Regions from separate parts of the Pseudomonas shiyinii genome, predicted to be linked through region 1. Evidence: riboswitches for the same ligand, from Rfam matches in the RefSeq annotation. Region 1 holds a riboswitch; the other holds the start of a gene.
What was found. A riboswitch is a leader RNA that binds a small molecule or an ion and turns the genes downstream of it on or off. The one in region 1 is predicted to bind cobalamin.

Region 1 (4,774 bases):
GAGCTTGTCCATGATCCGGCCCCGGTAGGTGCTGATGGTCTTGGCGCTGAGGTTCATGCATTCGCCGATGAATTTGTTGTTCTCCCCTCGGCTGAGGCGACGCAGCACTTCCATTTCGCGATTCGAAAGGCTCCCTAGACGTTCGCACTCGCTCTCCAGCGAACTGCTGTTGACCGACATCTGTGGAAAGGTCGAGTAACCCTTGACCAGCGCCTTCAAGGCGAACACCAGGGCATCGAGGTCTTCATCCTTGTTGACGAAGGCGGCAATCCCGGCATCCAGGCAGCGACGTACATAAAGGTCGGCAGGTTGGCCGGTGAGCACCATGATCTTCGGTGCAGGCTCAAGCAATTGCAGCCGCTTGATCACTTCCATGCCGTCGAGGCCCGGTAGGCCGATGTCGAGGATCACCACGTCGGGGCGAAGTGAGCGTGCTTTCTGCACGGCATCGATACCGTCTCCTGATTCACCGATGACGCGAAAACGTTCGCGTTCGAGCAACATGCGTACCGCGAGTCGAACGGTTGGATGGTCGTCAACCATCAGAACGGCTGTCATTGGATAACTCCTGTAGGAATGTGGTCCGTTTCCTGAAATCCCGCAGGAATACCCTCTGGGACCTGCGCGGAGCGCGCAAGATACGTTTATTCGGGTGGCATAGTAATAGGAAGCGTAGGGGCGTTGAATAAACGAAGCGTATTTGTTGAAAAGTCCTACAAGCGGTATGGCAATGATACAAGTCGGCCGGTCATCGTCAACCCGCGGTCCCTATCCGCCGGCCTGGGTGCATCGGCTATGGGGCTTGATGACGCGCTGGCCTGAGGCCGGGTTGTCCAGCAGGGCGGTTCCGACTCGTGTTGGCCGGGGGACCAGCTGACCACCACAATTCGGGCAACGTCCCTGGAAATGCTCCTCGTCGCAGGCCCGGCAAAAGGTGCATTCGAACGAGCAGATCCTTGCGTCCGGGCTGTCGCCTGGCAGGTCGATGTCGCAGCATTCGCAGTTGGGGCGCAGTTCGAGCATCTGTGTAACCTCATTGTGTTTTTTGTAGGAATGATCTTGGGCTTCAACCCAAGGGGCGATAGAGGTGAGCGTGCCCGGCCCGGTACAAGGCCGACTCGGCGAATGGGGTGTCGCCCAGTACATGACCCACCAGGATCAATGCCGTGCGCCGGAAGCCTTTGGCTGCCGTGAGCGCGACGATATCCTGCAAGGTCCCTCGCACCCAGTCCTGGTCCGGCCAGGTGGCGCGGTGCACCACGGCAGCCGGGCAATCCGGGCCGTAGTGGGGCAACAGCTCGGCGACGATGCGCTCAAGGTGCTTGACGCCCAGGTGGATCGCCAGGGTGCTGCGGTGCCGGGCCAGGTCGGCCAACTGCTCGCCCGCGGGCATGGGCGAGCTGTCCCCGTAGCGGGTGAGGATCACTGTCTGCGCCACTTGCGGCAAGGTCAGCTCGCAGCCGAGCAAGGCTGCGCTGGCGGCAGTGGCCGTGACGCCCGGGATCACCTGGTAGTCGATACCCAGCTCGCGCAGGTGGCGGATCTGCTCGCCGATCGCCCCGTACAGGCTCGGATCGCCACTGTGCACGCGGGCGACATCATGGCCTTGTTCATGGGCGTTGCGCATGGCTGCGATGATCTGGTCGAGGTGCAGTTCGGCGCTGTTGATCACCGTATGGGCATTATGGCCCTGCAGGACGGCTGCGGGCACCAGGGAGCCGGCATAGATGATCACCGGGCACTGACGGATCAGGCGCTGGCCCTTGATCGTGATCAGTTCCGGATCGCCGGGGCCGGCACCGATGAAGAAGACCGTCATGGAAAATCCTTGCAGTAGGGCAATAGAAAGCGGCGATTATCGGCTGCACGCCAAGGCAACGGTAGCCCGGTCGCCTACTTGGCGTGGCACCAGCAACCGGGGCGTCCCTTGTTTTTGTGCGGCCAACGCCAATGCTGCACTTTCGGCGACCCCCCAGCAGCCGCTGTGGTTGAATGCGGCGGCCGAGCGATGGCTGAGCAATGGTTCGAAGGTATGCAATTGTACGGACGGAAACAGCGTCAGGGCGAGCCCGAGGCGGCTGGCCAGTGCCTGCAACCCGGCTTCTTCGGCCTTGAGGTCGATGCTGGTGATGCCGCGCAATTGCGCCAGTTGCAGGCCATGGGCAGCCAGTGTGTCACGCAGGAGCCGCTCGAGGTGGTCGGCCGGGCATCCTCTGCGGCACCCAAAGCCGGCGTAGAACGCCGGCAACAGGGGAGGGCGAGTCATCAGGCCTGGCTGGAACGACGATAAAGCCAGGCGCTGAGCAGGCCGAGGGCGAGCCAGAAGGCCGCGTTGGTCAACCAGGAGGCAAGCTTGAATTGGGCTTCCAGGGCCTCGGGGGCCAGGCTCTCATGGACGGTTGGTTGTGGGGCGCCGACCAGGTGGGGAATCGCCAGCAAGGCCACGCCGAGCGTCTTGAACAGCCAGTGCCGAGCGAACACCGCCAGTGCCAGGCCTGCGGCGGTGGCAGCCGCTGTGCTGGCCCACCAGGCCTGACGTTGGCCCAGGTCGGCCGCGACAGTGCCTGGCAGTTCCGGGGGCAGCCCGAGGGTCGGCGCCAGGCAGAACACCGCAAAGCCGGCCAGCCCCCATAGCGCACCGGTGCTCAACGTGCGGGGCTCGCGCAGGCTGTACAGCGCAGCAAGGACCAGGGCGAAGCCGACGGCCACCACCAGGTTGCCACCGGTCGTGGACACTAGGCGTTGCCAGCCGTCTTCAGGGGCCCAGGCTTCGGCGTCGTGGGTGTGGGCGGCCACGCCATCGTCATGCGCGTGGTGCTCGGCGCTCGGGGCGTTGTTCTCGTAGGTTTCCGCCTGGAGAATCAGCGGCGTGACCCAGAGACTCTGCAACAAGGTCAGCAACAGGGCAGCGAGCAGCCCGCTGAAGCCGGCGGTTCGGGCAATGCGCTTGATCATGCAGGCGTACTCAGTGGCAAGGGAAGGCGGCGCTGTGGCGGGTATCGTGGGCGGCGTTGTGCACGGCCTCGATGTGCGAGAAGCCGGCGAAGTAGACCAGGCACAGGCCTAGCAGGCTGGCGCCGATGGCGAGGAGCACGCGCTGGCTGAGGCTGACGGGAGTGGCGATGCTGTGTTTGGCGCTGGTGACGGACATGACGCGTTCCTCTGCTTTTTTATGGGCGACGGGCACGGGCGTCACGCCTGGGCAGAGCTTGCCCAAGGCACACGACAGCACCCGCCCACCGCGGGGTGTTCATTCGTCGTCAGGCCGGTCTCCGGGCTGGCGAGGAGGAGGCAGGCTCCCTGGACAGCGTCACCTTCCCATGCCATACGACGCGGCACAGTGGTCAAGACGCGCACTCGCTTACCGTTGCGGGGGCAGCACCGGCCTTGCCCGGCCCCTTGGGGCCTGCGACGCACCGGTTTCCCGTTTCACCCCCCGAGGGGGCACCTGAACGCAAGGTGCAAGCAAAGCATGCGGCCGATGCTCCGTCAATTGGTGCCGTAGGAGCATCTCCTGTGGGTGCGGGTAAACCCGCTCCCACAAAATCCGTTCTCTATGGAGATGGAGGGAATACTGCGCTGATGGTTGACCGCCTACCCACCACTGCGTAGCCTTGCCGCTTCGAGGTTCTGCGGCGTCGGCCGCAGCTAAGACGGGAACGCGGTCCAAGCCGCGGCTGCCCCCGCAACTGTAGGCACTGAACAGGATCGACACAGCCACTGCGCTCCGCGTGGGAAGGCGTCGCTCCACCGGCTACGGCCGGTACGGTGCAAGCCAGGAGACCTGCCTCGTGACGTTTTCGACTTTCAACCGGGCGGGGTGATCCGGTGGCGAACGAGCCCGGCCGACAAGCCCGAGGCTTTCGTCCTGCATGCCCGCGCCATCCTGCCAAGGGCATCGCGACATGAAAACACTGGCCAAGCTCCCCGTCACCATCGTCACCGGCTTCCTCGGCTCGGGCAAGACCACCCTGCTTCGGCACATGCTCGACAACGCCCAGGGCCGGCGCATCGCGGTCATCGTCAACGAGTTCGGCGAACTGGGCATCGATGGCGAAATCCTCAAGCAATGCAGCATCGGTTGCACCGAGGAGGAAGCCAGTGGCCGTGTCTACGAACTGGCCAACGGTTGCCTGTGCTGCACCGTGCAGGAAGAGTTCTTCCCGGTCATGCGTGAACTGGTGGCACGCCGCGCTGACCTGGACCACATTCTCATCGAAACCAGCGGCCTGGCCTTGCCCAAGCCACTGGTACAGGCCTTCCAGTGGCCGGAAATCCGCAACGCCTGCACCGTCGACGCAGTGATCACCGTGGTCGACAGCCCGGCGGTGGCCGCCGGTACCTTCGCGGCCTATCCCGACCAGGTGGATGCCCAGCGCAAGCTCGACCCCAACCTGGACCATGAGTCGCCTCTGCACGAGCTGTTCGCCGACCAGTTGGCCAGCGCCGACCTGGTGGTGCTCAACAAGGCTGACCTGATCGATGCTACAGGCCTGGCCAAGGTCCGTGCCGAGGTGCTGGAGGAGCTGCCGCCGGCGGTCAAGGTCATCGAGGCCAGCAGCGGCCGCCTGCCGCTTGAGGTGCTGCTTGGTGTAGGGGCCGAAGCCGAGGCGCACATCGACGGTCGCCGTACCCACCATGATGCCCATCACGACGGCGATGACCATGACGATCACGACCACGATGCCTTCGACTCCATTTCCATCGACCTGCCGGAGGCGGACGAGAGCCTGCTGCTCGACGCCCTGACCCAACTGGTGGTGGAGTTCGGCAT
Region 2 (4,774 bases), 500 kb from region 1:
GGAAATCGCCGAAGCCCTTGGCGTGGCCGTGGCGATGAATGCGGGCGCCGCCCTGGTGTATTCGGCCCGGGTCATGGACGCTGTGGGCAAGGCCAACGATTGACCGTACCGGCGCCGCCCTGCGCGGCGGCGCCGGGCCAACCCGACTCTACGGAGCTGCAATGATTCACATCCGCCCCATGACGCCAGAAGACTTCGAGCACTTCTGGCCGACCTTCCAGGCCATCGTCCAGGCCCGCCAGACCTACGCCTTCGACCCCGACCTCAGCTTCGAGCAAGCCCGCCACCTGTGGCTTTCGCTACCGCTGCGCACCCTGGTGGCCGAAGCCGACGGCCAACTGCTGGGCTCGTACTACCTCAAGGCCAACGCAGCAGGCCCCGGCAGCCATGTCGGCAACTGTGGCTACATGGTCGCCGAGGCCGCCCGCGGTCGTGGCGTGGCGCGGCTGATGTGCGAACACTCGCAGAAGCTGGCACGCCAGGAAGGCTTCCTGGCCCTGCAGTTCAACTCGGTGGTGGCCAGCAACGAAGTGGCCGTGGCGCTGTGGCACAAGCTTGGCTTCGAGACTGTCGGCCGGCTGCCCAAGGCCTACCGCCATGCCCAGCTGGGGCTGGTGGACTGCCTGGTGATGTACAAATGGCTGGCCGATGAGCCGGTGGTGGAAAAGCCGCCGCTGCTGATCGGGCGCAAGAACATCGAGGCCCGCGTCTCGCGCCGGCGCGGTCGCTGACCCCTCCCCTGCGCATTTGACTCCCTCGCCGATCGATGGTCAGATGCGCGCCAGCTTCAGGTGTCCTGCGCCGCCGCGCGCAGGGTGAAACGGGAAGCCGGTGCGTCCTTTACAGGGCAAGTCCGGCGCTGCCCCCGCAACGGTAAGCGAGCGAACCCTTCGACACACCACTGTGCCTGTGCATGGGAAGGTGAAGGCGTTCGTGACCCTCGCAAGCCCGGAGACCGGCCTGGAGCTTCGTTGGCAACCCCGCGGTGGGCGGGCGCAGGCCGGTTTCGCGTGCGCCCCTGCGTGCGTGTCAGGTCTCCATGCGTTGTTTCCACCGGGATCCATTCCTTCCTGCAACCGTGGAACGACATGTCCCGTACCTACAAGCTTCACACCCTGGCGGCCTGCCTGGCCGTCGCCCTGCCGGCCTGGCCCGATGAGCCCGACGGCCAGGTCCTGACACTCCCCTCTACAGCGATCACCGAGGCCCTCGACCCGCAGGCCATCGACCTGGGCACCCCTACCCAGGCCGGCTCGCGCCTGGGCCTGAGCGCGCTGGAAACGCCGGCCAGCACCAGCACCATCAGCGCCGAGCAGATCCAGAGGCGTAACAACGCCACGCTCCAGGACGCCGTCACCCGCTCGCCCGGCATCACCTTCACCGGCAGCCCGGGCGACGGCAACACCGGCCTTTCGGCCCGGGGTTTCGAAGGCCAAAGCTCGGTGATGACGCTGTTCGATGGCTCACGCCTGTACAGTGGCGCAGGCACCCTGACCTTCCCGGTCGACCCATGGATGATCGAGCGGATCGAGGTCATCCGTGGGCCGGCCTCGGTGCTCTACGGCGAAGGTGCCACCGGCGCAGTGGTCAATGCGATCCCGAAGAAGCCGTTCGCCGGGCCGGTGCACAACCACCTGCGTCTGGGCTACGGCGCCTGGGACCGGCAACAGCTGGCCTTGGACAGCGGCGGCAGCCTTGGCCAACGGTTGAGCTACCGGGTGACCCTGAACCGGCAGGCCGGCAACGGCTGGGTCGAGCGCACCGACTCGCGCAGCCTGGCCCTGAGCGCCGCCCTGCGCCTGGACGCCAGCGACAACCTGAGTTTCACCCTCGCCCACGAACGCGGCGACACCGAACCGGCCAACGACTACGGCACCCCACTGATCGATGGGCACTACCGCAGCAGCCTGCGCAAGAAGAACTACAACATCGACAACGACGTGCAGCGCTATCGGGACCAGTGGACGCGCCTGAACACCGACTGGCACATTCACGACAGCCTGTCGGCCAGCAACCAGCTCTACTACATCAAGAGCCGACGGCATTGGCGCAACGCCGAGTCGTACACCTGGAACCCGGCCGAAGGCGTGCTCGAGCGTGGCAGCTTCCTGCAGATCAAGCACAACCAGGAGCAGTTCGGCGACCGCCAGAGCTTCACGTTCGACCATACCCTGTTCGGGCGCGCCAGCAAGACCGTGATCGGCGCCGAGTACAACAAGATCCGCTTCAACGTCGACAGCAATGCCCCCTTCGATGACGGCAATGTGGACACGCTCGATCCGTGGAACCCGGCCCCGGGCCGATTCCACAGCCTGTCGCCGACACGCCCGCAGACCTTGTCCGTCACCCACACCTTCTCCACCTTCCTGGAAAACCGCACCGCGCTGACCGAGCGCCTGTCGCTGGTGACTGGTGTGCGCCGCGACCAAAACCATGTGGAGCGCAACGACCTGGTGAATGAAACCCGTAGCGATCGTAGCCTGCGCGGAGGCAACTGGCGTGCCGGCCTGGTGTTCGCGGTCACGCCGGACCTGTCCCTGTATGGCCAACACTCCACCAGCGAAGACGGCATCGGCGACCTGCTGACCTTGCGTCCGGAACAGCGCTACGACCTGACCAAAGCCAGGCAGACCGAACTGGGCCTCAAGCAGCGCTTCTGGGATGGCCGGGGCGAATGGACATTGGCCGCCTACCACATCGTCAAGCACAAACTGCTGGTCGCCGACCCGGTGAACCACGGCCTGCAGCAGGCCGGCCAGCAGACCTCCGACGGCCTCGAAGCGTCCGTGGAGCTGGCATTGGCCAACCAATGGCAGGTCTCGGCCAACGCCTCGGTGGTACGTGCAAGGTTCGACGACTATCTCGAGCACACCGCAACCGGCATCATGGACCGCGCCGGCAACCGCCCGGCCAACGTGCCACGGCGCACGGCCAACCTATGGGTGAGCAAGGGGCTGGGCCAGGATGTCGAAGCCGGCCTTGGGTTGCGTTACGTGGACCAGCGCTACGACAGCGCGGCCAACCAGGGTAGTGTTCCGGGATATACGGTGGTCGATGGCACTATCGGCTGGCAGGTCTTGCCGGCTGTGCGCCTGGGGCTTCAAGTGAATAACCTGCTCGACCGCGAGTATGCGGCCTCCTACCTCTACACCAGCGACCAATGGCTGCTGGGCGCGCCCCGGTCGTATTTCGCCACGGTGGACTACACGTTCTGAGCCCGAAGCCAGCGCCGCCCCTGTAGGAGCGGGCTTGTCCCGCGATTAGGCCGGACCTGCCATCGCGGGTGGTGGCAAGGGCTTCGCCCTTGATCGCGGGACAAGCCCGCTCCTACAGGGACCGCGCCCGCTGCTCTCCCAGGTGCCAACGATGGAGCATGAAGGTGAAACAGCGGATCACTGCCCACGCCGCAACAGGTAGGTATCCATGATCCACCCCTTGCGCTGGCGCATCTGCTCCCGCACCTGGAGTATCTTCGCCTTGACCTGCAGCAGCGGCCCGGCGACCAGGACCTCATCCTCGGTGCCCAGGTACGCCCCCCAGTAGATCGTCAATGCCGGGTCGTCCAGGTCCGCAAAGGCACATTGCCCGTCCAGCATCACCACCACATTGTCGATCCGACCCTGCTCGGCCAGGCGCCTGCCCGGCAGCACGGTCAGCGGCTCGCCGATGCGGTTCAGCGGTACCTGATGTCGGGCGGCCAGGGCCTGCACGCTGCTGATACCCGGGATCACCTCCAGCGCAAGGGCCAAGCCGCGTTCCCGGACCAGGTCCAGCACGCGCAGGGTGCTATCGTACAGCCCAGGCTCCCCCCAGAGCAGGAACGCGCCGACGTCGCCAGGCCCCAGTTCGTCCTCGAGCAGGCGGCCATACAAGGCCGCTCGCTGTCGGTGCCAATGCTGCACCGCACCGACATAGTCCGCCGCCTGCCCATCACGCCTGGGATCGGCCACCTGCACCAGACGGTAGCCACCGGCCGGAACGTAGCGCTCCAGGATCATCGTGCGCAGGCGCGCCAGCTCGTCCTTGTCGGGCCCCTTGTCCAGGATGAAGAACACCGTGGCGCGCCGCAGCGCCTCCACGGCCTCGAAGGTGACCTGGCGGGGGTCGCCAGGCCCGATGCCAATCAGCAGAAGGTGTTTCATCGCCCTGCCCGCGCGGATACCTGCACCCATTGTCGGCCGGCCGCCGGTGTTTGGCAAAACGCCCTACAGGATCGAGAAGTTGTAGCTGACGATGACCCGCGTCTCGTCCATGTCCCGCGCCCACCGCTCATAGTTGCTGCGGTAGGTGGAGTTGCGCAGGCGCACGCTCAGGTCCTTGAAGGTACCGCCCTGCACCTGGTACTTGAGCTCGGTATCGCGCTCCCATTCCTTGCCTTCGGCGGTGCTGCCGGGGACCTTGATATGGTCACCGTTGATGTAGCGGGTGAAGAAGGTCAGGCCGGGCACGCCGAGGGCCTTGAAGTCGTAGTCATAGCGTACCTGCCAGGAGCGCTCCTGGGCGGCGGCGAAGTCGTTGACCTGGGCGTAGTTGACCAGATACGGGTTGCTACCGTCGAGGTACGGCATGGCGCTCTCGCCATACATGCGCTGCCAGCCGGCACTGATCTTGTGCCCACCCAGGCTGTAGCCGAGCATGCCGCTGAAGGCGCGGTGGTCGATCTCGCCGGCGCGGGCATTGCCGATGTCATCGCTCTTGATCAGGCGCAGGTCCGCCGACACGCTGCCCAGCGCCAGCGGCTGGGTAGCCACCAAGCCCAGGAACTGCTGACGGT

Region 2: another riboswitch for cobalamin. It lies ahead of ACXHGZ_RS09055 (TonB-dependent receptor); the one in region 1 lies ahead of ACXHGZ_RS11270 (CbtB domain-containing protein).

The regions. Positions count from the first base shown of each region.
Region 1 is NZ_CM161522.1:2,479,047-2,483,820, reverse strand. Features, by position in the region: gene ACXHGZ_RS11295 (response regulator) at 1-558, opposite strand, end outside; gene ACXHGZ_RS11290 (DUF1272 domain-containing protein) at 769-1,023, opposite strand; gene cobM (precorrin-4 C(11)-methyltransferase) at 1,067-1,819, opposite strand; gene ACXHGZ_RS11280 (cobalamin biosynthesis protein) at 1,856-2,248, opposite strand; gene ACXHGZ_RS11275 (CbtA family protein) at 2,266-2,955, opposite strand; gene ACXHGZ_RS11270 (CbtB domain-containing protein) at 2,966-3,151, opposite strand; cobalamin riboswitch at 3,247-3,467, opposite strand; cobalamin riboswitch at 3,609-3,806, shown strand; gene cobW (cobalamin biosynthesis protein CobW) at 3,906-4,774, shown strand, end outside.
Region 2 is NZ_CM161522.1:1,981,732-1,986,505, reverse strand. Features, by position in the region: gene ACXHGZ_RS09065 (carboxymuconolactone decarboxylase family protein) at 1-103, shown strand, start outside; gene ACXHGZ_RS09060 (GNAT family N-acetyltransferase) at 162-731, shown strand; cobalamin riboswitch at 773-978, shown strand; gene ACXHGZ_RS09055 (TonB-dependent receptor) at 1,089-3,215, shown strand; gene cobF (precorrin-6A synthase (deacetylating)) at 3,393-4,142, opposite strand; gene ACXHGZ_RS09045 (OprD family porin) at 4,206-4,774, opposite strand, start outside.